DNA from 4 places in the Pantoea rwandensis genome. Region 3 is predicted to be linked to each of the others. Evidence: predicted binding sites of a transcription regulator. Region 3 holds the regulator's gene; each other region holds the start of a gene.

The links. The regulator PurR, encoded in region 3, represses purine synthesis genes. The targets are predictions, from matches to a motif close to CANGCAAACGTTTGCNTG.
Positions count from the first base shown of each region.
Region 1: a site for PurR is predicted at 5,805-5,822, ahead of guaB (IMP dehydrogenase). Genes of this name have one in related genera too.
Region 2: a site for PurR is predicted at 5,148-5,165, ahead of LH22_RS10175 (NCS2 family permease). Genes of this name have one in related genera too.
Region 4: a site for PurR is predicted at 1,990-2,007, ahead of purH (bifunctional phosphoribosylaminoimidazolecarboxamide formyltransferase/IMP cyclohydrolase). Genes of this name have one in related genera too.

Region 1 is NZ_CP009454.1:1,703,851-1,711,194, reverse strand. It holds gene LH22_RS07785 (hypothetical protein) at 400-1,080, shown strand; gene LH22_RS07780 (hypothetical protein) at 1,205-1,486, shown strand; gene LH22_RS07775 (HNH endonuclease) at 1,755-2,453, shown strand; gene guaA (glutamine-hydrolyzing GMP synthase) at 2,625-4,205, opposite strand; gene guaB (IMP dehydrogenase) at 4,278-5,744, opposite strand; gene xseA (exodeoxyribonuclease VII large subunit) at 5,914-7,287, shown strand; gene LH22_RS07755 (M4 family metallopeptidase) at 7,335-7,344, shown strand, end outside.
Region 2 is NZ_CP009454.1:2,233,743-2,241,086, forward strand. It holds gene LH22_RS10145 (ABC transporter permease subunit) at 1-544, shown strand, start outside; gene LH22_RS10150 (ABC transporter substrate-binding protein) at 625-1,563, shown strand; gene LH22_RS10155 (D-lyxose/D-mannose family sugar isomerase) at 1,614-2,297, shown strand; gene LH22_RS10160 (ketose 1,6-bisphosphate aldolase) at 2,309-3,169, shown strand; gene LH22_RS10165 (carbohydrate kinase family protein) at 3,171-4,223, shown strand; gene LH22_RS10170 (response regulator) at 4,160-4,906, opposite strand; gene LH22_RS10175 (NCS2 family permease) at 5,324-6,622, shown strand; gene LH22_RS19935 (MICOS complex subunit MIC60) at 6,881-7,344, shown strand, end outside.
Region 3 is NZ_CP009454.1:2,941,959-2,949,302, forward strand. It holds gene LH22_RS13375 (alkene reductase) at 1-539, shown strand, start outside; gene gloA (lactoylglutathione lyase) at 649-1,056, shown strand; gene rnt (ribonuclease T) at 1,165-1,833, shown strand; gene LH22_RS13390 (Grx4 family monothiol glutaredoxin) at 1,916-2,251, opposite strand; gene LH22_RS13395 (C40 family peptidase) at 2,616-3,401, shown strand; gene LH22_RS20620 (YnhF family membrane protein) at 3,490-3,579, opposite strand; gene purR (HTH-type transcriptional repressor PurR) at 3,853-4,878, shown strand; gene punR (DNA-binding transcriptional activator PunR) at 4,875-5,786, opposite strand; gene punC (purine nucleoside transporter PunC) at 5,895-7,097, shown strand.
Region 4 is NZ_CP009454.1:239,604-246,947, reverse strand. It holds gene purD (phosphoribosylamine--glycine ligase) at 1-244, opposite strand, end outside; gene purH (bifunctional phosphoribosylaminoimidazolecarboxamide formyltransferase/IMP cyclohydrolase) at 264-1,853, opposite strand; rRNA gene LH22_RS01055 (16S ribosomal RNA) at 2,482-4,021, shown strand; tRNA gene LH22_RS01050 (tRNA-Glu) at 4,111-4,185, shown strand; rRNA gene LH22_RS01045 (23S ribosomal RNA) at 4,400-7,306, shown strand.

The DNA of each region.
Region 1 (7,344 bases), 1.2 Mb from region 3:
CGTGAGTGCTGTGCGCTCGCGGAGAACTGGCACCAACAATTAGTCGATCAGTTGGAGCTACAAGTCTAAGCTACCGCTCTAGAGTTTATCAGCCAGCCAGAGCACCGGGAGGCACCCGGCACTACGCCATATCGATGATAGCATTTGCCGGGTGTTTTCAGACGCTTTAGAGACGGTAAGTTTCATCAACGACGTGCCATTGGACCGTTCCATCCATTGCTGTGTAGCCTTAAGGCGGCTCAGTGTTTCACTCAATTTTCACTGTGCCCGAGGAGGTGCAATTCCCTGAGTATTGATTCTGGTTACCCGCTCCTTGCGTGTATTTATTCCGAACTAAGACTTTTCTTAGTTTACATTCTTGGTTATTATCGAATCACCCATTACCAATCTTCTTATACCATGATCGATTTCATCAAAGAGTTGCTGGCATCTCTCAAAAAAACTTCTAAGGAAAGAATAAGCAACCCGTTTTATGGTGTATTTATTTTTGCTTGGTTGGCATTTAACTGGGAAGCTGTTGCCATTCTGTTATTCAGCGACCTTCACATGCAGGAAAGAGTCAGGTTTATAAACTCAGCTTATCCATTGATGCATGTTCCACCTTTCATAGCATCTGTCATTCTAACTTTTATACTTCCCTGGTGTACCGAGAAAATCACTTTCTTTCAGTCAAAATCACTTAGTCGAACTTCTTCTTTGTTGGCAATAAGAAAAAAGAAAATGCTTACAGCTGATATTTCAGTGGAAAGATTTAGAGCTAAGAAGGATGTTGCCTATGAACGTTACAAAGTAGGAGCAGAAAAAGAAGTTCAATCGATGAAGGAAGAGATCACCCTTTCAACCAATAGAACGGGCGAAATGACGCAAGAAAGAGATGTAGCATTATCTAAGCTTTCAGATTTAAGAAGCCAGTATTCTAAAGCTCAGAAAGATTTAGAAATGAGCGCGAAATTAGTCGTTGATTATGAAGATATCAAGAACTCTCTTATGCAAGAAGTTTCTGCCAGAAAGAAAGCTGAAGAACGTTGTGCAGACCTACAAGAAGATATTTTTAGCATTAACAGAGAAATGCAATATTAAAAATCATTGCTGGAAGAAAATAAGATTCCCTCATATCCATTAATGACTGAATCAATGGGAGTCGGAACAGAATCATTTCACAGTGATAAGCTAAAGAATGACTGATTTGTAACTCAGGGGGCCCATGAAGATCAAACAGAAAATCGTCAATGTATTTGTGAACTATACGCATGAATGGAACATGGCTATGCACAATGCAATTGAACGCAAAGTGTTCGAAGGCTATCACGCCCTTCACCCTCATGGTTTAAAGGACGGTGACGCTGTCGAAAAATACATTGATAACATGCGGAATTTTTACTATCAGCGGATGATTAACACAGCAACGATGCTGCTGACCGGAGTATCACTACTTGTTGCTATCATTGCCCTAATAGTGGCGCTTATAACGATTCATTTTAGTTAAGAAAACAGGTTGTAATCTATATCAATGCGACTCATTTCTTGCCCACCATTACCAGCGAAGTGACGCTCCATCACCGGGAAGTAGGTCAAGAGGGTTATAATCCTAGTTGTGATTTAAGAGTTATAGAATATGTCATTAAATATATCCAAAGCCGTTTTGAAAATCATTTACAAAAGCATTAAGTAATATAAACAAACCTACATCTCTAGCGAACTTAAAGTCAGCGCCTACAATAAATCGCTGTTTAGTGTATTCATATGGAGTTGCAATGGATTCATATTTAGATATTTTACCTAAAGGTTCTACAGCAGTTGCAGTGAAAACAAAAGGACATAACTTCTTCATTGATAATGAGGGGATATCATCTACTGGTTGTTGGGTTGTATCAAATTATAGGGTCGATGATTATGTAATCGTTTTTCATCAAACTAGCACCGATAATTACGTCTACATTGGTGAGTTTGTCGGTAAAAACGCTGAAGAATATACCGAGCGGCAAGGAAAAAGATATCCCCGCTATCGAATTTTCATTAAAAACCTAAAGCTTGCTCTAAAAACAAATACAACATGGACCTCTTTCGTAGGAAAAAATAATGGTGGTTTCGAGCGGATTTATTTGGAAAACGAAGGGCAGAAAAAGCCTAAATATCTAGATCCCGACTCTATTGAAGCCGAAGAAGGATATAAAAAAGACTTTAACCGAATGACGAGTATTAGAGATAGAAAATTAGCTGACGCGAGGAAAAAAAATGATAATTACACTTGTCAGTCATGTAACAACCAATACTTTGTAAATAACAAGTATATTATCGACTGTCATCATTTAAATCCAATCAATTTAGGGAAAAGAAAAACAAAAATAGAAGATCTAATATCGTTGTGTCCTACATGTCATCGAATTGCGCATACTCGAGTCCCCCCATATTCTTTGAGAGAGTTAAGAGAGATCATGGAAAAGCATGCTTAATCTTATTGACTTTAATTGGTTTAAGGTTCGTATTCAGTTGAGAATTAAGTAGATGTACTACTTAGACTATGTGATGCAAAAATTGCCAAATAATCTTAAGTCAAAACCGCAAAAGCCCGCAACTAAGCGGGCTTTTGGGTATTTTTAGCTAAACAATTCCTGACGCGGAGGTCACTCCCACTCAATCGTGGCCGGTGGCTTACCTGAGATATCGTAAACCACGCGAGAAATGCCGTTTACTTCGTTGATGATGCGGTTGGAGACACGGCCGAGGAAATCGTACGGCAGGTGCGCCCAGTGCGCGGTCATGAAGTCGATGGTTTCTACTGCACGCAGTGAAACAACCCAATCATATTTACGACCGTCGCCCATTACGCCAACAGAGCGCACTGGCAGGAACACGGTGAAGGCCTGGCTAACTTTGTTGTACAGGTCAGCTTTATGCAGTTCTTCGATGAAGATTGCATCCGCACGACGCAGCAGGTCGCAGTACTCTTTCTTCACTTCGCCGAGGACACGCACGCCCAAACCTGGACCTGGGAACGGATGGCGATACAGCATGGCGTATGGCAGACCCAGTTCCAGACCGATCTTACGCACTTCGTCTTTGAACAGCTCTTTCAGCGGCTCAACCAGGCCCATCTTCATCTCTTTCGGCAGACCGCCCACGTTGTGATGCGATTTGATCACGTGCGCCTTGCCGGTAGCAGAAGCAGCAGACTCGATCACGTCTGGATAGATGGTGCCCTGTGCCAGCCATTTCACGTCAGTCAACTTCAGCGCTTCTTCGTCGAACACTTCAACGAACACGCGGCCGATAATCTTACGCTTGGCTTCTGGATCGTTCTCGCCCGCCAGTGCGTCAAGGAAACGATTCTCAGCGGCAACGTGAACGATGTTCAGACCAAAGTGGTCGCCAAACATGTCCATGACCTGCTCAGCTTCATTCAGACGCAGCAGGCCGTTGTCCACGAACACACAGGTCAGACGATCGCCGATGGCACGGTGCAGCAGCATCGCGGTAACAGAGGAATCCACGCCACCTGACAGGCCCAGGATCACTTTATCCTGACCGACCTGCTCACGAATACGCTCTACCGCATCTTCGATGATCTTAGCTGGGGTCCACAGTGCTTCACAGCCGCAGATGTCGCGGATGAAGCGCTCCAGCATGCGCAGGCCCTGACGGGTATGCGTCACTTCTGGGTGGAACTGCACGCCGTAGAATTTCTTCTCTTCGTTAGCCATGATGGCGAACGGACAGGTTTCGGTGCTGGCAACCGTTTCAAAACCTGCTGGGATGGCGGTCACTTTGTCACCGTGGCTCATCCACACGTCCAGCAACGGTTTGCCGGCAGCGCTGATGGCATCTTCGATGTCACGCACCAGTGCGCTCTGCGTCAGCACTTCAACCTGCGCATATCCAAACTCACGCTCGTTGGAGCCTTCAACCTTGCCGCCCAACTGCATTGCCATGGTCTGCATGCCGTAGCACACGCCCAGCACCGGTACGCCAGCATTGAACACGTATTCTGGTGCACGTGGGCTGTTCAGCTCAGTGGTGCTTTCCGGGCCACCTGACAGGATGATGCCGTTTGGATTGAAGCTACGAATCTGCTCTTCGGTGACATCCCACGCCCAGAGTTCGCAGTAGACGCCCAGCTCACGCACGCGGCGCGCGACCAGCTGCGTATACTGAGAACCAAAATCGAGGATCAAAATGCGATGTTTATGAATATTTTCAGTCGTCATTGAGGCGTTTCCATTGGGATGGACTTAATAATAAAAGCGCCCGGCAGGTGCCGGGCGTTGAATCTTACGGGATTATGAACCCATGCGGTAGTTCGGTGACTCTTTGGTGATGGTCACATCATGCACGTGGCTTTCGTTGATACCTGCGCCACTGATGCGCACGAACTCAGCTTTAGTACGCAGATCGTTGATGGTTGGGCAACCGGTCAGGCCCATGCAAGAGCGCAGACCGCCCATTTGCTGGTGCACGATCTCTTTCAGACGGCCTTTGTACGCTACGCGACCTTCGATACCTTCTGGTACCAGTTTGTCGGCGGCGTTATCGGTCTGGAAGTAACGGTCAGATGAGCCTTTAGACATCGCGCCCAGTGAACCCATACCACGGTAAGATTTGAACGAACGGCCCTGATACAGCTCGATTTCGCCTGGAGATTCTTCAGTACCCGCCAGCATAGAACCGACCATCACCGCGGCCGCGCCTGCGGCGATCGCTTTGGCGATGTCACCTGAGAAACGAATACCACCATCAGCCACAACCGGGATACCGGTACCTTCCAGCGCAGCAACCGCATCAGAAACGGCGGTGATCTGTGGTACACCTACGCCAGTCACGATACGCGTGGTGCAGATTGAGCCAGGGCCGATACCCACTTTCACCGCGCTCACGCCCGCTTCGGCCAGTGCCAATGCACCTGCACCGGTCGCCACGTTGCCACCGATGATGTCCAGGTCTGGATACTTCGCACGGGTTTCACGGATACGTTGCAGAACGCCTTCAGAGTGACCGTGAGAAGAGTCGATCAGCAGAACGTCAACGCCCGCAGCAACCAGCGCGTCAACACGCTCTTCGTTACCCGCGCCCGCTCCAACCGCAGCACCAACACGCAGACGGCCTTCCGCATCTTTACAGGCGTTAGGTTTACGTTCTGCTTTCTGGAAATCTTTAACGGTAATCATGCCCAGCAGGTGGAAGCTGTCATCAACAACCAGCGCTTTCTCAACACGTTTTTCGTGCATTTTCTGCAGAACGATGTCGCGCGCTTCACCCTCTTTAACAGTGACCAGACGCTCTTTCGGTGTCATCACTGCGGAAACTGGCAGGCTCAGGTCAGTCACAAAGCGCACGTCACGACCGGTGATGATACCGACCAGTTCGTTGTCTGTGTTCACAACCGGATATCCCGCAAAGCCGTTGCGCTCGGTCAGCTCTTGCACTGCCGCCAGCGTGGTGGTTGGCAGCACAGTTTGCGGATCGGTCACTACGCCACTTTCGTGTTTTTTCACTTTGCGAACTTCATCCGCCTGGCGCTCAATCGACATGTTTTTGTGGATAAAGCCCAGACCACCTTCCTGCGCCAGTGCAATTGCCAGACCGGCTTCGGTCACGGTGTCCATGGCAGCAGACAGCATAGGGATGTTCAGACGGATGTTTTTCGTCAGTTGGGTGCTGAGATCAGCGGTGTTCGGTAAGACAGTGGAGTGAGCTGGAACGAGCAGAACGTCGTCAAAAGTGAGGGCTTGTTTAGTGATTCTTAGCATTGCAATATCTCCACCTGGGGGCGATTAAAACAGATAAAATATTGCCGCGGCATTATACAGGCCGAAATCGATTGCCTCCAGTGTTTTTTAGGAAAAAGTCTTGATCCTTCGGGTGAGCAATGTAGTATCGGTTGATTAACCCTCTGATTTAAAATTTGATCTACATCACATGTCGCTACCGCCAACCGCCAATATTTTTACTGTCAGCCGCCTGAATACCACGGTGCGCCAACTGCTGGAAAATGAGATGGGCCTGGTGTGGCTCAGTGCTGAAATCTCAAATTTTAGCCAGCCCTCTTCCGGTCACTGGTACTTCACCTTGAAGGATGATGGCGCACAAGTTCGCTGCGCGATGTTCCGCAACAGCAACCGCCGCGTCACCTTCCGTCCCCAGCATGGTCAGCAGGTTTTGGTGCGCGCCAGCATTACGCTGTATGAACCGCGTGGCGACTATCAACTGATTATCGAAAGCATGCATCCAGCGGGTGAAGGCTTGTTGCAGCAGCAGTTCGAACAGCTAAAAGCGCGTTTGGCAGCAGAAGGGTTGTTCGATCAGCAGTTCAAACAGCCGCTGCCCGATCCGGCACGTCAGGTTGGCGTCATCACCTCCGCGACCGGCGCGGCGCTGCATGACGTGCTGCGCGTGCTGCATCGCCGCGATCCGTCGCTGCCCGTGATTATCTATCCCACGCCAGTGCAAGGTGTCGATGCACCCGCAGCCATCGTACGTGCCATTGAACTGGCGAACCAGCGTGATGAGTGTGACGTGCTGATTGTCGGCCGTGGCGGCGGCTCGCTGGAGGATTTGTGGAGTTTTAACGATGAGCGCGTGGCGCGTGCTATTTTTGCCAGTCGCCTGCCGATCGTCAGTGCCGTCGGCCATGAAACGGACGTCACCATCGCCGACTTTGTCGCCGATCTGCGCGCCCCTACCCCATCTGCGGCGGCAGAAGTCGTGAGCCGCAATCAGATCGAACTGCTGCGCCGTTTGCAGTCACAGCAGCAGCGTATGGAAATGGCAATGGATTTCTACATTGCAGAGCAGCAACGCCGTTTTACCCGCATACAACATCGTTTGCAGCAGCAACATCCACAGTTGCGTCTGGCACGCCAGCAAACCACCCTGTTCCAGTTGCAACGTCGCCTCGGCGAGGCAATGGATCAACGTCTGCGTGTGGCTAATCGCCAGCAGGATCGCGTGTTACAGCGCCTCAATATTCAGCAGCCGCAGGGGCGTATTCTGCGTGCACAGCAGCAGATGCAGCAATGGCAGTATCGCCTGCAACAGGGCATGGAGAAGCAGCTGAATCACAATCGTCAGCGCTTTGGTAATCTGGCCGCGCAACTGGAGGGCGTCAGTCCGCTCGCCACACTGGCTCGCGGGTTTAGCGTGACCACGGATACGCAAGGCCAACTGGTGAAGAAAACCCAGCAATTGCATAAAGGTGATTTACTGCGCACCCGCCTCGATGACGGCTGGGTGGAAAGCCAGGTGACCGCACTTGAACCGCAGAAATCACGCCCCCGTAAAGCACGCTCCTAGCTGAAAAACTATACTTCTGGCATGTTCCCTCACGGCCAGGAGTTAATATGACCTACA
Region 2 (7,344 bases), 710 kb from region 3:
TTTGCTGGCGAACGGCACCACCGTCATCAACTCTGACATCAATTTTGAGTGGATAGGCAACGGTTATCTCGGGCCGATCCCATGGCTGATCATTATTGCCTTTGCCGTCATCGCGCTGTGCTGGTTCATTCTGCGCCGCACCACCCTGGGCGTGCACATCTACGCTGTGGGCGGCAACATGCAGGCGGCTCGTCTTACCGGCATTAAGGTCGGCATGGTGCTGGTGTTTGTCTATGCCATGAGCGGCATGTTGTCGGGATTGGGCGGATTGATGAGTGCATCACGCCTTTACAGTGCCAACGGCAATCTGGGGGTGGGATACGAGTTGGATGCGATAGCGGCGGTGATCCTGGGCGGTACCAGTTTTGTCGGCGGCATCGGCACCATCACCGGCACGCTAATTGGTGCGCTGATTATCGCCACGTTGAACAACGGCATGACGCTGATGGGCGTGTCTTACTTCTGGCAACTGGTGATTAAGGGCGGAGTGATCATTATTGCCGTGCTGATCGATAAGTACCGTACGCGTCATCACGTGGGTTAAGGGCTATTTGCAACAGGTTGTCACACAACGGCGATCTGCTGGGTCGCCAATATAATCAAAAAAGCAGGAGAACATCGACTATGCGTTTTAATCCGATTATTACCGGACTGCTGGCGGCGACGTTGTTGAGTGCGCCACTGGTGCAGGCAAAAGAACTCAAATCCATTGGTGTCACGGTCGGCGATCTCGCCAACCCGTTCTTCGTGCAGATCACCAAAGGCGCAGAGCTCAAGGCGCGCGAACTGGCGGGCGACAAGGTCAATGTGACGCTGGTCTCCAGCGGTTACGATCTCGGTCAGCAGGTGGCGCAGATTGATAACTTCATCGCCGCTAAAGTGGACATGATTATCCTGAACGCCGCCGACTCCAAAGGCATCGCGCCCGCGGTAAAACGTGCGCGTGACGCCGGAATTGTGGTGGTGGCGGTGGACGTGGCCGCAGACGGTGCTAACGCCACCATTACCTCCGATAACACCCAGGCTGGGGCGATGGCGTGTAAATACATCTCTGATCGCCTGAAAGACAAAGGTAACGTGGTGATCATCAACGGACCGCCTGTATCAGCGGTGCAAAACCGGGTTGAAGGCTGCATGAACGAGCTGAAAACCCATCCGGATATCAAACTGCTTTCCTACAACCAGAATGCCAAGGGCAGCCGTGATGGTGGCCTGGAAGTGATGACTGGACTGCTGTCAGCCAATCCGAAGATCGATGCGGTATTTGCGATCAATGATCCAACGGCGATAGGTGCGGATCTGGCGGCTAAACAGGCACAGCGCAGTGAGTTCTTTATTGTCGGCGTCGATGGATCGCCTGATGGTGAAGAGGCGCTGAAACGTAAAGGTTCGCTGTTTGTCGCAACGCCAGCACAGGACCCACAGGTGATGGCGGCCAAAGCGGTGGAGATTGGCTACGACATCCTGCAGGGCAAACCCGCGCCTGACAAACCGGTGCTGATCCCGGTCACCATGATCGATCGCAATACCGTCAGCAGCTACAAAGGCTGGACAGTGAAATAACGTTGATCACTTGAGGCGGTCTCTGGGCCGCCCGCATTGGGAGAGGAGTTATGCATCGATCCGAAGTGAACGCCATTCTGCAACTCACCCGAGAATTCTTTATGCGTCAGGACGTGCATCTGCCGCCGTGGGCCGATTATGGCCTCAGCCAATGGCGTGCGCTGGATAAACGCAGCGCAGAAGAGCTGCTGGCGCTGCATCTGGGCTGGGATGTCACCAGTTTTGGTGCTGATGATTTCTCTCAGACCGGCTTAACCTTGTTTACTCTGCGTAACGGATCGCGCGGCGGCCAGCCGTGGGGCAAACCCTATGCCGAAAAGATCATGCACGTGCGGGAAGGACAGGTGACGCCCATGCACTACCATCCGCAAAAAATGGAAGACATCATCAATCGCGGCGGCGGAAATCTGATCGTGACACTGCATAACCGCGCGGGCGACCGGCTTGATGATTCGCCGGTGAACGTCACGTTGGATGGCATCCGCCAGACTCACGCGGCGGGATCGCAACTGCGCCTGTCACCGGGTGAGAGCGTAACCCTGCAGCCCGGAATCTGGCACAGCTTCTGGGGCGAAGAGGGCTATGGCGATGTGCTGGTTGGCGAAGTCTCGATGCCCAACGATGACGAGCATGACAATGTCTTTCTCACGCCGCTGGCACGCTTCAACCCGATTGATGAGGATGAAGATCCGCGCTGGCTGTTGTGCAACGAATATCACCGCTGGCTGGCATAAAGGAGTTCACGATGGCACTGATTTCTCTGGCGCAGGGTCTGGCCCACGCGCAACAACACCAATACGCACTCGGCGCATTTAACGTGCTCGATACCCACTTTCTGCGCGCCCTGTTTCAGGCGGCAGAGCAACAGCGATCGCCGTTTATCATCAATATCGCGGAAGTGCATTTTAAGTATGTCAGTCTCGCGCCTCTGATTGCCGCTATTCGCACCGAAGCGGCGCTGCATGATATCCCGGTAGTGCTTAATCTCGACCACGGTTTGCACTTTGAAGCGGTAATGCAGGCGATTCGCCTCGGTTTTACTTCGGTGATGTTTGATGGCTCAACCCTCAGCTATGAGGAAAATGTGCGTCAGACGCGCGAAGTAGTGAAAATGTGCCACGCCATTGGCGTTTCGGTTGAAGCGGAACTCGGCGCGGTAGGTGGCGATGAAGGGGGGGCGCTGTTTGGCGAGGCTGACAGCAACAAGTTTACCGATCCTGCTTTGGCGGCGGAGTTTGTCCAGTCGACCGGGATCGATTGTCTGGCCGTGGCGATTGGCAATGCGCACGGCAAATACAAAGGCGAACCGAAACTTGATTTTGACCGTCTGGCGGCCATTCGCGCGGCCGCAGGCATTCCTCTGGTGCTGCATGGCGGCTCAGGGATCAGTGACGCCGATTTCCGCCACGCCATCAGCCTGGGCATCCATAAAATCAATTTCTACACGGGCATGTCGCAAGCCGCACTCGGTGCAATTGAAAAGCAAATTACCCAGCGTGATGCCCGCTACGACGCCTTTGCTGAACTGCTGATGGCGGTAGAACACGATATTGCCAATGTGGTGGCGCAGCAGATGCAGGTGTTTGGCAGCGCCGGGAGGGCCTGACATGGTGCAACGCAACGGTATTCTCGGTGCGGGCAGTATGCTGGTGGATCATGTGCAACGCATCACGCATTGGCCGGAACAAGGCTGGTTAGCCGAGATTACCCACAGCGAGAAGTGTAGCGGAGGCGCTGCACTGAATGTGCTGTTCACCCTGGCGCGCATGCAGGTCAATTTGCCGCTGGCGGGTGTCGGCATGGTGGGCGGGGACAGCGACGGCGATTACATCGTGCAGTTGCTGGACGAGCATCAGATTGATCGTCAGTTTGTGCAACGTACACACAGTGTCAGCACGGCGATGACGCAAGTGATGACCACGCCCGATGGTCAACGTACGTTTTTCCATGCGCGCGGGGCCAATGCCGAGCTGGATTTGCCCCATTTTGCTGAAGTTGCCACGTCACACCGTATTTTTCATCTTGGCTATTTGCTGTTGCTGGATAGTCTCGACCAGCCAGATGAAGTGTTTGGTACGCGCAGTGCGCATCTGCTGGCACAAATGCAGCAACGCGGTTACCTCACGTCGCTGGATTTGGTGTCGCGAATCGGGGAGTATCGCCCGTTGGTGGTGCCGGCGTTATGCTGGCTCGACTATCTGGTGATTAATGAACTGGAAGCACAATCACTCACCGGAGTGACGCTGCGCAGCGCTTCGGGGCTGGCAGCACCCAGCGCGTTTGCCGAGGCCGCCGCCTGGTTAATGGAACAGGGCGTGCGCCAACGCGTGGTGATCCATGCCCCTGAAGGTGCGTGGGGACAAGAGAGAATGGGTGAGAAAGGGTGGCAGCCGGCGTGGTGCCTGAAACCAGAGGAGATTGTGGGCAGTGTTGGCGCGGGAGATGCATTTTGCGCTGGGGTGTTATTTGCCAGCCATGAAGGTTGGCCCCTGCTGGAGACCTTGAAGTTGGCACACACCTGCGCCTGTTTCAATTTGCATGCAGCAAACGCGCTGGACGGCACGCGGCCATTGGCCGAGATGCAGCGCTGGATGGATCAGGCAATCTGTGTTTCACGTGCGGCTGAAGCCGGACGCAATACATCAGCGGAAAATACGTAACCGAGGCCACGGATGGTGCGGATCAGGCTGGGTTGATGTGGATTGGCTTCGATTTTCCGCCGCAGTCGCATAATGAGCACGTCTATAGTACGGTCGAACACCTCAAGACTTTCATTGTGGGTCAGTTCCAGCAGTTGATCGCGCGTCAGCACTTTGCGTGCGTGACCTACAAGGGCGCGCAACAGGGTATATTCGCCTTGGGTGAGGGCAACACTTTCGCGCTGAGGATTAAACAGCTGACAACGCGCATCATCCAGCCGCCAGCCATTGAATTGCCATCCTTCATCCTGCTGCGCATCAGCTTGTGCCAGACGCCCACAGCGACGCAATGCCGCACGTGCACGCGCGACAACCACCCGAGGATTAAAGGGTTTGGCGATGTAATCATCAGCACCCATCTCTAATCCCACCACCATATCCGCTTCCGACCCCATTCCGGTCAGCATGATGACCAACAGGTCCGGCCGCTGTCGCTGCATCTGTTGCAGCACCAGTAAGCCGTTGGTGTCCGGTAGCATCATGTCCAGCATCACCAGGGAGATCTCCGGATGCAGGCTGAGCAGCGCAAGGGCATCTTTGCCCTGATGGCAGCTGTAGACGGTAAACACATGTTCACTCAAAACATCGTGCAGCAATTCACACACGGCACGATCATCATCAACGACCAAAATCGCGGGCTTCATTGCACTGTCTCTTATGTTGCGAAAGGGTTAAAAAGCAGTGTAACCCGATGTTTTTAAGCTGCTGCCCTATGCTGCAGAAACGTGAGCGCCATCGCTGAGCAGTGTGCGAAAGCGTGCGGTGCCGCAATCTTTTTTCTCCTGAGGGCAGTAGAAGGGAAAACGATTGCGCAGCCATGGTGCAATGCACCATAATCGCGCCCTGATCGGGTTCAGAATTATCCTAACCGTAACCGCATTTTGAAACGTAAACGATTGCGTACGGTGATGGCATAGCTATTGCTATGTGGACAGGGGAAAGCGGAAGGTGTGTCTGCCTTGGGTCCAGCGTGTGTCGCTTTCATCAATACAATAATTAGTTTGTTAACCACATTGGCAAGAGAGAACGTGCACCCGTGCCGTCTCCGCTCATGAGAGATGATGATGTTAGAAAAACTCTTCAAACTTAAAGCGCACAACACCACCGTGCGCACCGAAATCATTGCGGGTATCACTACCTTCCTGGCCATGGCCTACATTCTGTTTGTTAACCCGAGCATTCTCGGTGCGACCGGCATGGATAAGGGTGCGGTCTTTGTGGCGACCTGCTTAGCGGCGGCAATTGGCTGTGTGCTGATGGGGCTGATCGCCAACTATCCCATCGCGCTGGCACCGGGCATGGGTCTCAATGCTTTCTTCACTTATACCGTTGTGCTGCACATGGGTTACACCTGGCAGATCGCACTCGGTGCGGTATTCCTGTCAGCGGTGATCTTCTTTGCGCTGTCAATTTTTAAAATTCGTGAGTGGATTATTGCCAGTATCCCGCTTCCCTTGCGCGCGGGTATCGCTGCGGGTATCGGCTTGTTCCTGGCATTGATCGCGCTGGAAGGCGCGGGCATCGTGGTGGATAACCCGGCAACACTGGTTGGCCTGGGCGATCTGACCAAACCGGGTCCGCTGCTGGCTCTGTTAGGGTTCTTCATCATTGTGGCACTGGAAGCGCGTCGCGTAACCGGCGCGGTGCTGATTGGCATCCTGATTGTCACCTTTATCTCGATGGGGATTGGCCTGACGCCATTTGGTGGCGTGTTCTCCGCACCACCGTCAATTGCACCGACCTTTATGCAGTTGGATATCGCGGGTGCGTTTAACGTGGGTCTGGTGAGCGTCATCTTCGCCTTCCTGTTTGTGGATGTGTTCGATAACACCGGCACGTTGCTGGGTGTGACCAAGCGTGCCGGTCTGGCTGATGAGCAAGGCAATGTGCCGAAAATGGGTCGTGCGCTGATCGCTGACAGTGCGGCTGCACTGTTTGGTTCATTACTGGGCACCTCAACCACCACCAGCTATGTGGAATCGGCTGCGGGTGTCAGTGCTGGTGGTCGTACCGGTTTGACGGCGATTGTGGTTGCGGTGTTGTTCCTGCTAAGCCTGTTCTTCTCACCGCTGGCCGGAAGCGTTCCGGTATACGCTACCGCACCGGCATTGCTGTTTGTGGCGGTGTTAATGGCTTCTGGTCTGGCCGAAATCGACTGGAAAGATATCACCACGGCTGCGCCAGTGACCGTGACCGCGCTGACCATGCCTTTGACTTACTCAATCGCTAACGGTATCGCCTTCGGTTTCATTACCTGGACCGTAGTCAAACTGCTGAGTGGCCGTACGAAAGAGATCAATGCCGCACTGGTGATTCTCTCGATTCTGTTCGTTATCAAACTGGGCTGGCTGAGCGCTTAAGTTTTGGTTTCCGGAAGCCCGCTCGGGCTTCCGTGTTTTCAGTTTCATCCCCCGCAAATATTTCCTGTGCGATTTCTCGCAATCCTTCGCTGTGGCGGCTTTTGTTATTTCTCTGCCAGTTTTAGCCTGTGCGGCGTATTGATGCCTGCCTGATTTTTTTTGCCGTGTATGGCGGGTTCGTGGAATGTTTAATCGGCTCGAATCTGTTTCACTACTCTGCAAGGTGAAGAGGTAGCCGGGACGCTCTGGAGGTTTGTAATGGAATACGCCATGCGTACTGCCCCGTTTCTTCCGCCACTTATTTACGTCGTCAGGAATATCGGAGGTTCAAAAATGGAAGAGCTTACTCAACGAGTCGGGTTGTTGGAAAAGACCACCCATCAAATTCAACAGGATGTTGCCGTCCTGACCGCGCGATCGGAGAATTTTGCGACCAGAGCTGATATCTGCACGCTGCGTAGCGAACTGCTGGGTGAAATGGGACAGTCGGAAAAGCGTAGCGATGGCAAGTTTGACAAGATGGCGCTGAATTTCGACGACAAGCTTGGAAAAATGGCGTTGCACTTTGACGATAAATTGGAAAAGTTAGAAGTGCGTATCGACGGCAAGCTGGACAAAATGGCGCTGCACTTTGACGATAAACTGGAAAAGTTAGAAGTGCGTATCGACGACAAGCTGGACAAAATGGAACTGCGCATCGACGACAAGCTGGACAAAATGGA
Region 3 (7,344 bases):
ACCTGATGCATCAGTTCCTGGCACCGGGTTCTAACCAGCGCACCGATGAATACGGCGGGTCGATCGAAAAGCGTGGTCGTTTTGCGCTGGAAGTGGTGGATGCGGCGATTGCGAACTGGTCTGCCGATCGTATCGGCATCCGTATTTCGCCAATTGGTGCCTTCCAGAATCTGGAAAATGGTGCAGACGAAGAAGCAGCAGCGCTGTGGTACATCTCCGAACTGGGGCAGCGTGGCCTGGCGTATCTGCACCTTTCCGAACCAGACTGGGCCGGTGGCCAGCCTTACAGCGATGCTTTCCGTGCTAAAGTTCGTGCGCTGTTCCCGGGCGTGATCATCGGTGCGGGTGCATACACCGTTGAAAAAGCCGACGATCTGATTGCGCGCGGCTTGATCGATGCTGTGGCCTTTGGTCGCGACTTTATTGCTAACCCGGATCTGGTTGAGCGTCTGCAGCAAGACGCACCGCTGAATCCACAGCGCCCGGAAAGCTTCTACGGCGGCGGCGCTGAGGGCTATACGGATTACCCAACCCTGTAAGAACCTGGCTGCCGCACCGGATGTGCGGCAGTGCTGTTTCTTCAGGGCATTAACTGGCTATACTTGCTAGTCTTTGTCATTCCCTGATGACTTTTCAAAAGAGGATGTTATGCGTTTACTTCACACCATGTTACGCGTTGGCGATCTGCAACGTTCTATCGATTTTTATACTCGTGTGCTGGGCATGCGCGTACTGCGTCAAAGCGAAAACACCGAATACAAATACACCCTGGCTTTCGTGGGTTACACCGAAGAGAGTGAAGGCGCGGTGATCGAATTGACCTACAACTGGGGCGTTGATAAGTATGACCTCGGCAATGCTTATGGCCATATTGCGCTGGGCGTCGATAACGTTGCAGAGACCTGTGAACGTATCCGCAGTGTCGGTGGCAACGTAACGCGTGAAGCCGGTCCGGTTAAAGGCGGCACCACCATCATTGCTTTTGTTGAAGATCCCGATGGTTACAAAATCGAGCTGATCGAAAACAAACACGCTGGTCACGGCCTCGGTCATTGATGCCGTTAGTCAGTCTGCTAATTTGCAGGCTGACTTCCCTCTCCTGCTGCACCCTCCCGTAATTTTTGCCATAATGCGCGCTGCCCCATTTCTTGCTATGAGATCCTGATGTCTGAATCGAACGCCTTAAACGCTCTTCATCAACGCTTCCGTGGTTTTTATCCTGTGGTTATTGACGTCGAAACTGCCGGCTTTAACGCGCAAACCGATGCGCTGCTGGAAATTGCAGCGACCACGCTTAAAATGGATGAGGACGGTTGGTTACACCGTGATGAAACCCTGCACTTTCACGTTGAGCCGTTCGAAGGCGCGATCCTCAATCCTGCGGCGCTGGCGTTTACGGGCATCGATCCCTCCAACCCTTTACGTGGTGCGGTAAGCGAGTACGAGGCGCTGCATGCCATTTTCAAGATGGTACGTAAAGGCACCAAAGATCATAGCTGCAATCGCGCGATTATCGTGGCGCACAATGCCACCTTCGATTTGAATTTTGTGATGGCAGCGGCCGAACGCGCCAGCCTGAAGCGAAATCCCTTCCACCCTTTTGCGACCTTTGATACTGCAGCACTGAGCGGTTTAGTATTGGGACAAACCGTGCTGGCGAAAGCCTGTAAAGCCGCAGGAATGGAGTTTGACAGCACACAGGCGCACTCGGCGCTCTACGACACTGAACAAACAGCCACGCTGTTCTGTGAGCTGGTCAATCGCTGGAAACGTTTGGGAGGTTGGCCGCTGGCTTTCAGTGAAGAACAGACGGAGGACGACGGCTCTGCCTGATGGGCTGATTGGCTGATTGGCTGATTGGCTGATTGAACGATAGATCTTCAAAGAAAAGGCCGACATTTGTCGGCCTTCGCAATTATTCCGCTTCTTTATATTTCTCAGCGGTTTCTTTTACCAGCGGCTGCAATTCGCCACGCTGGAACATCTCAACGATGATGTCGCAACCGCCCACCAGCTCACCATCGACCCACAGCTGCGGGAAGGTTGGCCAGTTAGCGAATTTCGGCATTTCAGCGCGGATATCCGGGTTCTGCAGGATATCAACATACGCGAAGCGCTCACCACAGGCAGAAAGCGCCTGCACAGCCTGTGCAGAGAAACCGCAGCTTGGCAGTTTCGGAGAACCTTTCATGTATAACAGAATCGGGTTTTCTGCGATCTGGCGCTGAATTTTTTCAACAGTACTCATTATTGCCTTCCTTAATCCTTCACTTCGTGTTTGTTTATTGTAGCGACTTCAGCCCCACACTGAAAACGGGATTTTGCGTTACCGACCGGCTGATCGCCATGTTTGTTAAGTGCAAACAGGATAGATAACATTTTCCTATCATTAATAAGCATGAACAAATTAATAATTAGCAATAATTTCGCTGCGTTAAACAGCTGAAATCGCTCAATTTAGCGACATTATCTGCCTGGTAACAGATTAATGGAAAAAGGCCTTACCTTTTGGAAAAAAAGTGGATTAGAATTGCTTCGGCGCTGATCGTTGATCAGATTTCTCTTACTCTGCCGCAGCCTGCTTTTTGCCAGACTGCTTAACCTGTAACCGGACTATGCGTTTACTGATTACGCTTTTCATACTGGCTTTTGCCCAACTGTTCTTTAACGTGGCTTCTGCTTCCCAGCATGCCCCGATTAATGCCAGTTTGCATAACGCCGAGAAAAAAAGTGCGCGCGAAGATGAGCGCCGCAAGCGACGCCCGGTTAAAACAACGGCTAAAAAGTCTCGCCTGACTACCGTGCAGAAGCTCAAGCTGAAAAAGCAGAGTAAAACCGAAACCGCCTTAAACAAATCCAGCCGCAAAAAATCCCTGCTGAAGTCGCCATTGAAAAAGTATGGCCATCAACGTCTCGCGAAAAAGTCCCCTGATATGGACGATGACGTTCAGGGACTCACCGGTATCAAGATGAGTAAATCCCACCGCCTGCGCTACCAAAAGGCACGCGAAACCGCGATGACGAAGTTGATGGGACAACTGGGCAAGCCTTACCAGTGGGGGGGCACCTCACCTCATACCGGTTTCGATTGCAGTGGTTTGGTGTGGTACGCGTATAAGGATTTGGTGAAATACAAATTCCCGCGCACGGCGAATGAGATGTATCACCTGCACGATGCCGCACCTATTAAGCGTGAGATGCTGGAGAAAGGGGATTTGGTATTCTTCCGCATCAATAATCGCGGGACTGCCGACCATGTGGGCGTTTACCTCGGCAACGGTAAATTCATCCAGTCTCCACGCACCGGTAAAGACATTCAAATTAGTGCATTAGGCGAAGACTACTGGCAGAAACACTATGTGGGTGCGCGCCGTATGATGACACCAAAAACTATTCGCTAATTGTTGCGCAACAACATCCTGTGGCTCTCGCCACAAAAAAAGCCGGACGCTTAATCAGTGCCGGCTTTTTTTATTGATGCGTTTTGAATCAATGAAGAATGGCAGTGAAGCTAAACGCAATAATCATCAACAGTGCGCCAACCGTGGTCATTAGCGCCAGCTTTAAATCTGTACTCATCACTACTCCTTAGTCACACATTTATTATGGTTAAAACAATTTTCGCACAGCGGTGGGCAAAAATCTCGTCTTATCCGCGTTGGCTTGCTAGAATCGCCGCCTTTCGTTGCGCAACTGATTTTGCGCATGCTGTATTTACAGCCTGCTGAAGTGATTTTCCCTGCCTGAAACGGCAGATTTGCCCCCTTTTTAGGGCGTAAAACCCTTCGCAGACGCAAACGTTTAACAATATACTTATCAGTAAGTTGCGATAAGCCGGGGAGTACCTTTTTCATGGCAACAATTAAAGATGTAGCGAAACGCGCCGGTGTATCAACTACCACTGTTTCGCATGTCATCAACAAAACGCGTTTTGTCGCAGAGGAAACGCGTAACGCCGTATGGGAAGCGATCAAAGAGCTGCACTATTCGCCGAGCGCCGTTGCGCGCAGTTTGAAGGTGAATCACACCAAAACGCTGGGACTGTTGGCCACCTCCAGTGAAGCGCCCTATTTTGCCGAAATTATTGAAGCCGTTGAGAACCACTGTTTCGAACGCGGCTATACCTTGATTCTGGGCAATGCGCATAACGATTTACAAAAGCAGCGCGCTTATCTGTCGATGATGGCGCAAAAGCGTGTGGATGGTCTCTTAGTCATGTGCTCCGAGTATCCTGACGATTTACTGCAGATGCTGGAAGAGAACCGCAATATCCCGATGGTGGTCATGGACTGGGGCGCCTCTCGCGGCGACTTCACCGATACCGTGCAGGATAACGCCTTCCACGGCGGTTATCTGGCGGGTCGTTACCTGATTGAGCGCGGTCACCGTGATATTGGTGCCATTCCGGGCCAAATGGAGCGCAACACCGGCGGGGGGCGCCATGCGGGCTTCCTGCAGGCGATGAGCGAAGCCGGTGTGACTGTGCGGCCGGAATGGGTGGTTCAGGGCGACTTCGAGCCAGAATCAGGTTATCAGGCGATGCAGCAGATCCTTAATCAGAAACAGCGTCCGACCGCCGTGTTCTGTGGTGGCGATATCATGGCGATGGGCGCGATTTGTGCCGCCGATGAGATGGGGCTGCGCGTGCCGCAGGATATCTCCGTTATTGGCTATGATAACGTGCGCAACGCGCGCTATTTCACCCCGGCGCTGACCACGGTCCACCAGCCGAAGGCTCAGTTGGGCGAGAAAGCACTGGAAATGTTACTGGATCGTATCACCAGCAAACGCGAAGAGCCGCAAACCATAGAAGTGCAGCCAACATTGATTGAGCGCCGCTCTGTGGCGGACGGTCCATTCCGCGATTACCGCCGTTAATGCTGATTTTCGCTGAGCCATTCGTGGTTCAGCGTTTCAGCATCGCCGAGATAGGCGAGTAACCACTCCAGCGCGGGTGACGCACGCTGTTCTGACCAGCTGACGCAGCAGGGGCTTTCCGGAAACGGCTGCGGCAGTGATAACTCCACCAGCGCGCCATTGTCGAGTAAAGGTCGCGCGAGGTGGCCTGGCACCATGCCCACGCACAATCCCGCCTGCAAACAGTCCATTCCCGTTTCCCACTCTGGCACCACTAAACGCCGCTGATTATCCAATGTCCAGGTCATGCGTCGTGGTAATGCGCGAGAGGTATCTTCCAATACCAGCGATGGCCAGGCACGCAGCGCTTCTTCATTGAGTTCAGCATGCGCGGCCAGAGGATGGTCGGGACTGACCACACAACGCCAGTTAAGGGCACCCATGTCCTGAAACGCAAAACGTCCGCCTACAGGGATCGCCTGAGTGGCGCCAATCGCCACATCGACCCGCCCGTCCGCTAAGGCATCCCATACACCGTTAAATACCTCGTAGCTGATAATCAATTCCATATCAGGGAAATGACGGTAAAAGTCCTTTACCATTTGCCGGGTACGCTGTGGTTTTACAATGCAATCCACGGCAATACTGAGTTGTCCGCGCCAGCCATTCGCCAGTTGCTGGCACTGCCTGCGGGTTGCCAGCATTTTTTTGATAACAGATCGCCCTTCCCGCACAAAATGCTCGCCTGCAGGGGTTAAAACCACCTCACGGTGCTGACGCTCAAACAACGGCACGGCCAACCAGGTTTCCAGCTGACGCACCGTGTAGCTGACGGCAGAGGGCACGCGATGCAACTCCTGGGCCGCAGCACTAAAACTGCCATTGCGCGCGACAGCGTCCACCACTTCCAGCGCATATTCAGACCACATATTTTTGCCTTCAAAAATTTTAACAGCACTGCGCAAATATTAGCGTTTCACAAAGAATGACGCACTCTTTTACACTCCCCGGCGTTCAATCTGCCAATGAGAATCACTATGTTGTCGTCAAAAGGATTTATTCCCTACCTTGCTGTGCTCAGTATGCTCGGCTTCCTCGCTACGGATATGTATCTGCCCGCCTTTGGGGACATGCAACGCGACTTCGCCACCGCACCGGGCACCATCAGCGCCAGCCTCAGTCTGTTTCTCGGTGGATTTGCCTGCGCGCAGGTATTCTGGGGACCGCTGTCAGATCGTTTTGGACGTAAACCGATTTTACTGGCAGGTTTGACGATTTTTGCCCTGGGTTGCCTGGGGATGTTATGGGTGACGGACGTCAACATGATGCTGGCACTGCGCTTTGTGCAGGCAGTTGGTGTGTGCGCCGCTGCCGTCAGTTGGCAGGCACTGGTGGTCGATCGCTATCCTAAAGCCCAGGCTAACAAAGTGTTCGCCACCATTATGCCGCTGGTTGCCCTTTCCCCCGCGCTGGCCCCTTTACTGGGAGCGTGGCTGATGGGCCATTTCCACTGGCGCAGCATCTTTATCGCGCTGACGATCATCACCGTGCTGCTGATCATCGGAACCTTGCCACTTGCCGCGCCTAAAAAAACCAAAGCCGATCATACCCCGCAACCCGGCTGGCTGAATCTGTTCACCACGCGTGTTTACAGCGGCAACGTGCTGATTTACTCGGCGTGTTCTGCCAGTTTCTTTGCCTGGTTAACCGGTTCGCCCTTCATCCTGGCGTCAGCGGGTTTAACCCCCGCCGATATTGGTCTGAGCTATATTCCGCAGACCATTGCGTTTCTGATTGGTGGCTTTGGTTGCCGTGCGATGCTGAGCCGTTATCAAGGGTCACAACTGCTGCCATGGCTGTTGGTGCTCTACAGCCTGAGCATTTTGAGTCTGTTTGTCGTCGCGATGATGCCCGCGCCCTCTTTGATTGCACTGCTGCTGCCCTTCTGCGGCATGGCACTGGCGAATGGCGCCATCTATCCGATTGTGGTGGCCACTGCATTAGCGCCCTTCCCACATGCCACAGGTAAGGCGGCAGGCCTCCAAAACCTGCTGCAACTGGGCTTATGCTTTATTGCCAGCCTGCTGGTCTCGGCCGGATTACAACAAGCGCTTTACAACACCACACTGGTGATGGTCGCCACGGTAGTTCTGGCATGGGCCGGTTTCATCTGGCAACGCAGCCTAAACGCACAAAGTGATATTGCTCACACCTCCTGTCCCTGCGAAGATAATCACTGATGCAACGAATATCGTTAGCAAACTAACGATAACCCGTTGAATATTGACCCACGTGAGCATATACTCAGTGGGTCAGCATTTCTGCAACAAATCAATAACATAATTGCATTATTTTTAAGCGACTCTGTCGCTGGGATGGCGTCTGCACGATCTTCCTCTCCTGATTGATGACAGACATTTCTATTCAGATTCATACCTCTGTAAAACGTCGGATATCTGGCGCACGGATTTTCCGTGAGTTCTCTCA
Region 4 (7,344 bases), 1.6 Mb from region 3:
CAACCACACCCATCACCAGCGGGGCTTCCGGGCCGACGATAGTCAGGCCGATATTTTCTTTTTGAGCAAAAGCCAGCAGGGCAGGCACATCAGTGGCGCTGATCGCCACGTTTTGCAACGCGGGCTCCAGTGCGGTACCGGCGTTACCCGGTGCCACAAACACGGTCTCAGCTAAAGGAGACTGTGCTGCTTTCCATGCCAGCGCGTGTTCACGTCCGCCATTACCAATCACTAAAATTTTCATCTATTAAAGCTCCAGACTATTAATGGCGGAAGTGACGCATGTCGGTGAAGATCATCGCAATACCGTGCTCATCAGCGGCGGCAATCACTTCATCATCACGGATAGAACCACCGGGTTGAATCACACAGCTGATACCCACAGCTGCCGCTGCGTCGATACCATCGCGGAATGGGAAGAAAGCATCAGACGCCATGGCTGAACCTTTAACTTCTAAACCTTCGTCGCCTGCTTTAATACCGGCAATTTTGGCAGAATAAACGCGGCTCATCTGTCCAGCGCCTATGCCGATAGTCATATTGTCACGTGCGTAGACAATGGCGTTGGACTTCACGAACTTGGCCACTTTCCAGCAGAACAGCGCATCACGCAGTTCCTGCTCGCTTGGTTGGCGCTGAGTCACGACACGCAGCTGACTGGCATCCACCATACCGAGATCGCGATCCTGAACCAGCAGGCCGCCATTAACACGCTTGAAGTCCAGTGCGGCAACACGGCCCTGCCACTGGCCACAAACCAGCACGCGAACGTTCTGTTTTGCTGCGGTGACTTTAAGAGCCGCTTCGCTGGCTGAAGGGGCAATGATCACTTCGACAAACTGACGGCTGATGATCGCCTGGGCAGTGGCTTCATCCAATTCGCGGTTGAAAGCGATGATGCCGCCAAAAGCAGAAGTTGGGTCGGTTTTGTAAGCACGCTCATAGGCGTCAAGAATCGAACCGCCCACGGCCACACCACACGGGTTGGCATGCTTAACGATCACGCAAGCCGCATCATCAAACTCTTTCACACACTCAAGCGCGGCATCGGTATCGGCGATGTTGTTGTAAGAGAGCGCTTTGCCCTGGACCTGCTGTGCAGTCGCAACAGAAGCTTCTGCCACATTCTCTTCTATATAGAAGGCAGCGTCCTGATGGCTGTTCTCGCCGTAACGCATATCCTGCTTCTTGATGAAGTTGAGGTTCAGCGTACGTGGGAAGCGGCCGGCGGGTTCTTTGCTGTCGCTATGATAAGCCGGCACCAGGCTGCCAAAGTAGTTGGCAATCATGCTGTCGTAGGCTGCGGTGTGTTCGAAGGCTTTGATCGCCAGATCGAAACGGGTATCCAGCGTCAGGGAGTTTTCATTGGCGTCCAGCTCGGCGATGATGGCCTCGTAGTCGCTGCTCTTCACCACGATCGCCACATCTTTGTGGTTCTTCGCAGCGGAGCGCACCATGGTTGGGCCACCGATATCGATATTCTCTACCGCGTCTGCCAGTGAGCAATCGGGTTTGGCAACGGTTTGCGCGAAGGGATAAAGGTTTACCACCACCATATCGATAGGGTTGATCGCGTGCTCGGCCATGATCGCATCATCGGTGCCGCGACGGCCCAGAATACCGCCATGCACTTTCGGGTGCAGCGTTTTGACGCGTCCATCCATCATTTCCGGGAAACCGGTGTAGTCAGAGACTTCGGTGACGGGCAGGCCCGCATCTGCCAGCAGGCGTGCAGTACCACCTGTGGAGAGCAGCTCAACACCACGACTGGAGAGTGCCTGAGCAAATTCGAGGATACCGGCTTTATCAGAAACACTGAGCAGAGCGCGGCGTACTGGACGACGTTGTTGCATGGTGGTTTTATCCCTTGGCTTTGTTTCGCATAAATAAGAGCGTTACATCAAGCTTAGCGTTTCTTTCTATATAGAAGAGAGCGCTTGCTTCATGTAACGCCCCAAAAGGGGCATCCTTGACGTCGCCGGGCATTGTAGCGAAAACGTTTGCGCGATGCTCGCCTAAATTCATCTGTCCGGATGAATGTGGATAACACTGTGTGTAAGTGGGTATAAGGCGGGGTTTTGCTGTGGAATGCAGCGAACAGTTGTTTTTGTTGAATTTAGCGGTTGCGCGCTGCGAACAACTCCCTATAATGCGCATCCATCGAGACGGCACAACGGTTTACGAAGTGCGGTGTTGACAGGAAGCTTCGATAAGAACTTCCGCAAGAGAAAAAACGCTGAAAAAAACGTTTGACTCTGAAGGAGGAAAGCGTAATATACGCCACCTCGCAACAGCAAGCTAACGCGCTGATTGCACTGCTCTTTAACAATTTATCAGACAATCTGTGTGGGCACTCGCAGGATTGATATCAGCGTCTCCGGACGTAAAAAATATCAAGTCTCACGAGTGAACACATAATGAAATTCATTATGACGTTTTACAGATGAGCATCGCTGCACTTGTTGCAGCAAATCAAACTTTAAATTGAAGAGTTTGATCATGGCTCAGATTGAACGCTGGCGGCAGGCCTAACACATGCAAGTCGAACGGTAGCACAGAGAGCTTGCTCTTGGGTGACGAGTGGCGGACGGGTGAGTAATGTCTGGGAAACTGCCCGATGGAGGGGGATAACTACTGGAAACGGTAGCTAATACCGCATAACGTCTTCGGACCAAAGTGGGGGACCTTCGGGCCTCACACCATCGGATGTGCCCAGATGGGATTAGCTAGTAGGTGGGGTAATGGCCCACCTAGGCGACGATCCCTAGCTGGTCTGAGAGGATGACCAGCCACACTGGAACTGAGACACGGTCCAGACTCCTACGGGAGGCAGCAGTGGGGAATATTGCACAATGGGCGCAAGCCTGATGCAGCCATGCCGCGTGTATGAAGAAGGCCTTCGGGTTGTAAAGTACTTTCAGCGGGGAGGAAGGCGTTAAGGTTAATAACCTTGGCGATTGACGTTACCCGCAGAAGAAGCACCGGCTAACTCCGTGCCAGCAGCCGCGGTAATACGGAGGGTGCAAGCGTTAATCGGAATTACTGGGCGTAAAGCGCACGCAGGCGGTCTGTCAAGTCGGATGTGAAATCCCCGGGCTTAACCTGGGAACTGCATTCGAAACTGGCAGGCTAGAGTCTTGTAGAGGGGGGTAGAATTCCAGGTGTAGCGGTGAAATGCGTAGAGATCTGGAGGAATACCGGTGGCGAAGGCGGCCCCCTGGACAAAGACTGACGCTCAGGTGCGAAAGCGTGGGGAGCAAACAGGATTAGATACCCTGGTAGTCCACGCCGTAAACGATGTCGACTTGGAGGTTGTGCCCTTGAGGCGTGGCTTCCGGAGCTAACGCGTTAAGTCGACCGCCTGGGGAGTACGGCCGCAAGGTTAAAACTCAAATGAATTGACGGGGGCCCGCACAAGCGGTGGAGCATGTGGTTTAATTCGATGCAACGCGAAGAACCTTACCTACTCTTGACATCCAGCGAATTCGGTAGAGATACCTTAGTGCCTTCGGGAACGCTGAGACAGGTGCTGCATGGCTGTCGTCAGCTCGTGTTGTGAAATGTTGGGTTAAGTCCCGCAACGAGCGCAACCCTTATCCTTTGTTGCCAGCGGTCCGGCCGGGAACTCAAAGGAGACTGCCAGTGATAAACTGGAGGAAGGTGGGGATGACGTCAAGTCATCATGGCCCTTACGAGTAGGGCTACACACGTGCTACAATGGCGCATACAAAGAGAAGCGACCTCGCGAGAGCAAGCGGACCTCATAAAGTGCGTCGTAGTCCGGATTGGAGTCTGCAACTCGACTCCATGAAGTCGGAATCGCTAGTAATCGTAGATCAGAATGCTACGGTGAATACGTTCCCGGGCCTTGTACACACCGCCCGTCACACCATGGGAGTGGGTTGCAAAAGAAGTAGGTAGCTTAACCTTCGGGAGGGCGCTTACCACTTTGTGATTCATGACTGGGGTGAAGTCGTAACAAGGTAACCGTAGGGGAACCTGCGGTTGGATCACCTCCTTACCTGAAGATACCTTCCCGCGCAGTGCTCACACAGATTGTCTGATAGAAAAGTAATGAGCAAGACGGCTGCGAAGTCGTGACACTATCGTGTCCCCTTCGTCTAGCGGTTAGGACTCCGCCCTTTCACGGCGGCAACAGGGGTTCGAATCCCCTAGGGGACGCCACTTGCTTGGTGACAGGTGAAAGGTGTCTCCACAGTATCTCAAAACCAGCTTACGAGCTGCGTTTGAGATATTTGCTCTTTAACAATCCGGAACAAGCTGAAAATTGAAACGACACGTCGCGTTCATTCTCCGTAATAAGAATGAATAAACGATGTGTTCGAGTCTCTCAAATGCTTGCAGTCTGCATGCGTTGCAAAACGCCTGTGGGTTGTGAGGTTAAGCGACTAAGCGTACACGGTGGATGCCCTGGCAGTCAGAGGCGATGAAGGACGTGCTAATCTGCGTAAAGCGTCGGTAAGGTGATATGAACCGCTACAGCCGACGATGTCCGAATGGGGAAACCCGGTGCACTCTGTGCATCATCGCAACATGAATACATAGTGTTGCGAGGCGAACCTGGGGAACTGAAACATCTAAGTACCCAGAGGAAAAGAAATCAACCGAGATTCCCCCAGTAGCGGCGAGCGAACGGGGAACAGCCCAGAACCTGAATCAGTTTGTGCATTAGTGGAAGCGTCTGGAAAGTCGCAGGGTACAGGGTGATACTCCCGTACACAAAAATGCACATACTGTGAGTTCGAAGAGTAGGGCGGGACACGTGGTATCCTGTCTGAATATGGGGGGACCATCCTCCAAGGCTAAATACTCCTGACTGACCGATAGTGAACCAGTACCGTGAGGGAAAGGCGAAAAGAACCCCGGCGAGGGGAGTGAAACAGAACCTGAAACCGTGTACGTACAAGCAGTGGGAGCCTGATTTGTCAGGTGACTGCGTACCTTTTGTATAATGGGTCAGCGACTTATATTCTGTAGCAAGGTTAACCGTATAGGGGAGCCGCAGGGAAACCGAGTCTTAACTGGGCGTTAAGTTGCAGGGTATAGACCCGAAACCCGGTGATCTAGCCATGGGCAGGTTGAAGGTTGGGTAACACTAACTGGAGGACCGAACCGACTAATGTTGAAAAATTAGCGGATGACTTGTGGCTGGGGGTGAAAGGCCAATCAAACCGGGAGATAGCTGGTTCTCCCCGAAAGCTATTTAGGTAGCGCCTCGTGAACTCATCTCCGGGGGTAGAGCACTGTTTCGGCTAGGGGGCCATCCCGGCTTACCAACCCGATGCAAACTGCGAATACCGGAGAATGTTATCACGGGAGACACACGGCGGGTGCTAACGTCCGTCGTGAAGAGGGAAACAACCCAGACCGCCAGCTAAGGTCCCAAAGCCATGGTTAAGTGGGAAACGATGTGGGAAGGCACAGACAGCCAGGATGTTGGCTTAGAAGCAGCCATCATTTAAAGAAAGCGTAATAGCTCACTGGTCGAGTCGGCCTGCGCGGAAGATGTAACGGGGCTAAACCATGCACCGAAGCTGCGGCAGCGACACTATGTGTTGTTGGGTAGGGGAGCGTTCTGTAAGCCGTTGAAGGTGAACTGTGAGGTTTGCTGGAGGTATCAGAAGTGCGAATGCTGACATAAGTAACGATAAAGCGGGTGAAAAGCCCGCTCGCCGGAAGACCAAGGGTTCCTGTTCAACGTTAATCGGAGCAGGGTGAGTCGACCCCTAAGGCGAGGCTGAAAAGCGTAGTCGATGGGAAGCAGGTTAATATTCCTGCACTTGGTGTTACTGCGAAGGGGGGACGGAGAAGGCTAGGTTATCCGGGCGACGGTTGTCCCGGTTTAAGCATGTAGGCGGAGAGTTTAGGTAAATCCGGACTCTTTTTAACGCTGAGGTGTGATGACGAGTCACTACGGTGGTGAAGTAACTGATGCCCTGCTTCCAGGAAAAGCCTCTAAGCTCCAGGTAACACGAAATCGTACCCCAAACCGACACAGGTGGTCAGGTAGAGAATACCAAGGCGCTTGAGAGAACTCGGGTGAAGGAACTAGGCAAAATGGTGCCGTAACTTCGGGAGAAGGCACGCTGGCGCGTAGGTGAAGGGACTTGCTCCCCGAGCTGAAGCCAGTCGAAGATACCAGCTGGCTGCAACTGTTTATTAAAAACACAGCACTGTGCAAACACGAAAGTGGACGTATACGGTGTGACGCCTGCCCGGTGCCGGAAGGTTAATTGATGGGGTTATCCGCAAGGAGAAGCTCTTGATCGAAGCCCCGGTAAACGGCGGCCGTAACTATAACGGTCCTAAGGTAGCGAAATTCCTTGTCGGGTAAGTTCCGACCTGCACGAATGGCGTAATGATGGCCAGGCTGTCTCCACCCGAGACTCAGTGAAATTGAAATCGCTGTGAAGATGCAGTGTACCCGCGGCAAGACGGAAAGACCCCGTGAACCTTTACTATAGCTTGACACTGAACATTGAGCCTTGATGTGTAGGATAGGTGGGAGGCTTTGAAGCGTGGACGCCAGTCTGCGTGGAGCCAACCTTGAAATACCACCCTTTAATGTTTGATGTTCTAACGTAGGCCCGTGATCCGGGCTGCGGACAGTGTCTGGTGGGTAGTTTGACTGGGGCGGTCTCCTCCCAAAGAGTAACGGAGGAGCACGAAGGTTGGCTAATCCTGGTCGGACATCAGGAGGTTAGTGCAATGGCATAAGCCAGCTTGACTGCGAGAGTGACGGCTCGAGCAGGTGCGAAAGCAGGTCATAGTGATCCGGTGGTTCTGAATGGAAGGGCCATCGCTCAACGGATAAAAGGTACTCCGGGGATAACAGGCTGATACCGCCCAAGAGTTCATATCGACGGCGGTGTTTGGCACCTCGATGTCGGCTCATCACATCCTGGGGCTGAAGTAGGTCCCAAGGGTACGGCTGTTCGCCGTTTAAAGTGGTACGCGAGCTGGGTTTAGAACGTCGTGAGACAGTTCGGTCCCTATCTGCCGTGGGCGCTGGAGAATTGAGGGGGGTTGCTCCTAGTACGAGAGGACCGGAGTGAACGCACCACTGGTGTTCGGGTTGTCATGCCAATGGCATTGCCCGGTAGCTAAGTGCGGAAAAGATAAGTGCTGAAAGCATCTAAGCACGAAACTTGCCCCGAGATGAGTTCTCCCTGACTCCCAGAGAGTCCTGAAGGGACGTTGAAGACGACGACGTTGATAGGCCGGATGTGTAAGTGCAGCGATGCATTGAGCTAACCGGTACTAATGACCCGTGAGGCTTAACCTTACAACGCCAGAGGCGTTTTTGAGAGACGCAACAGATTT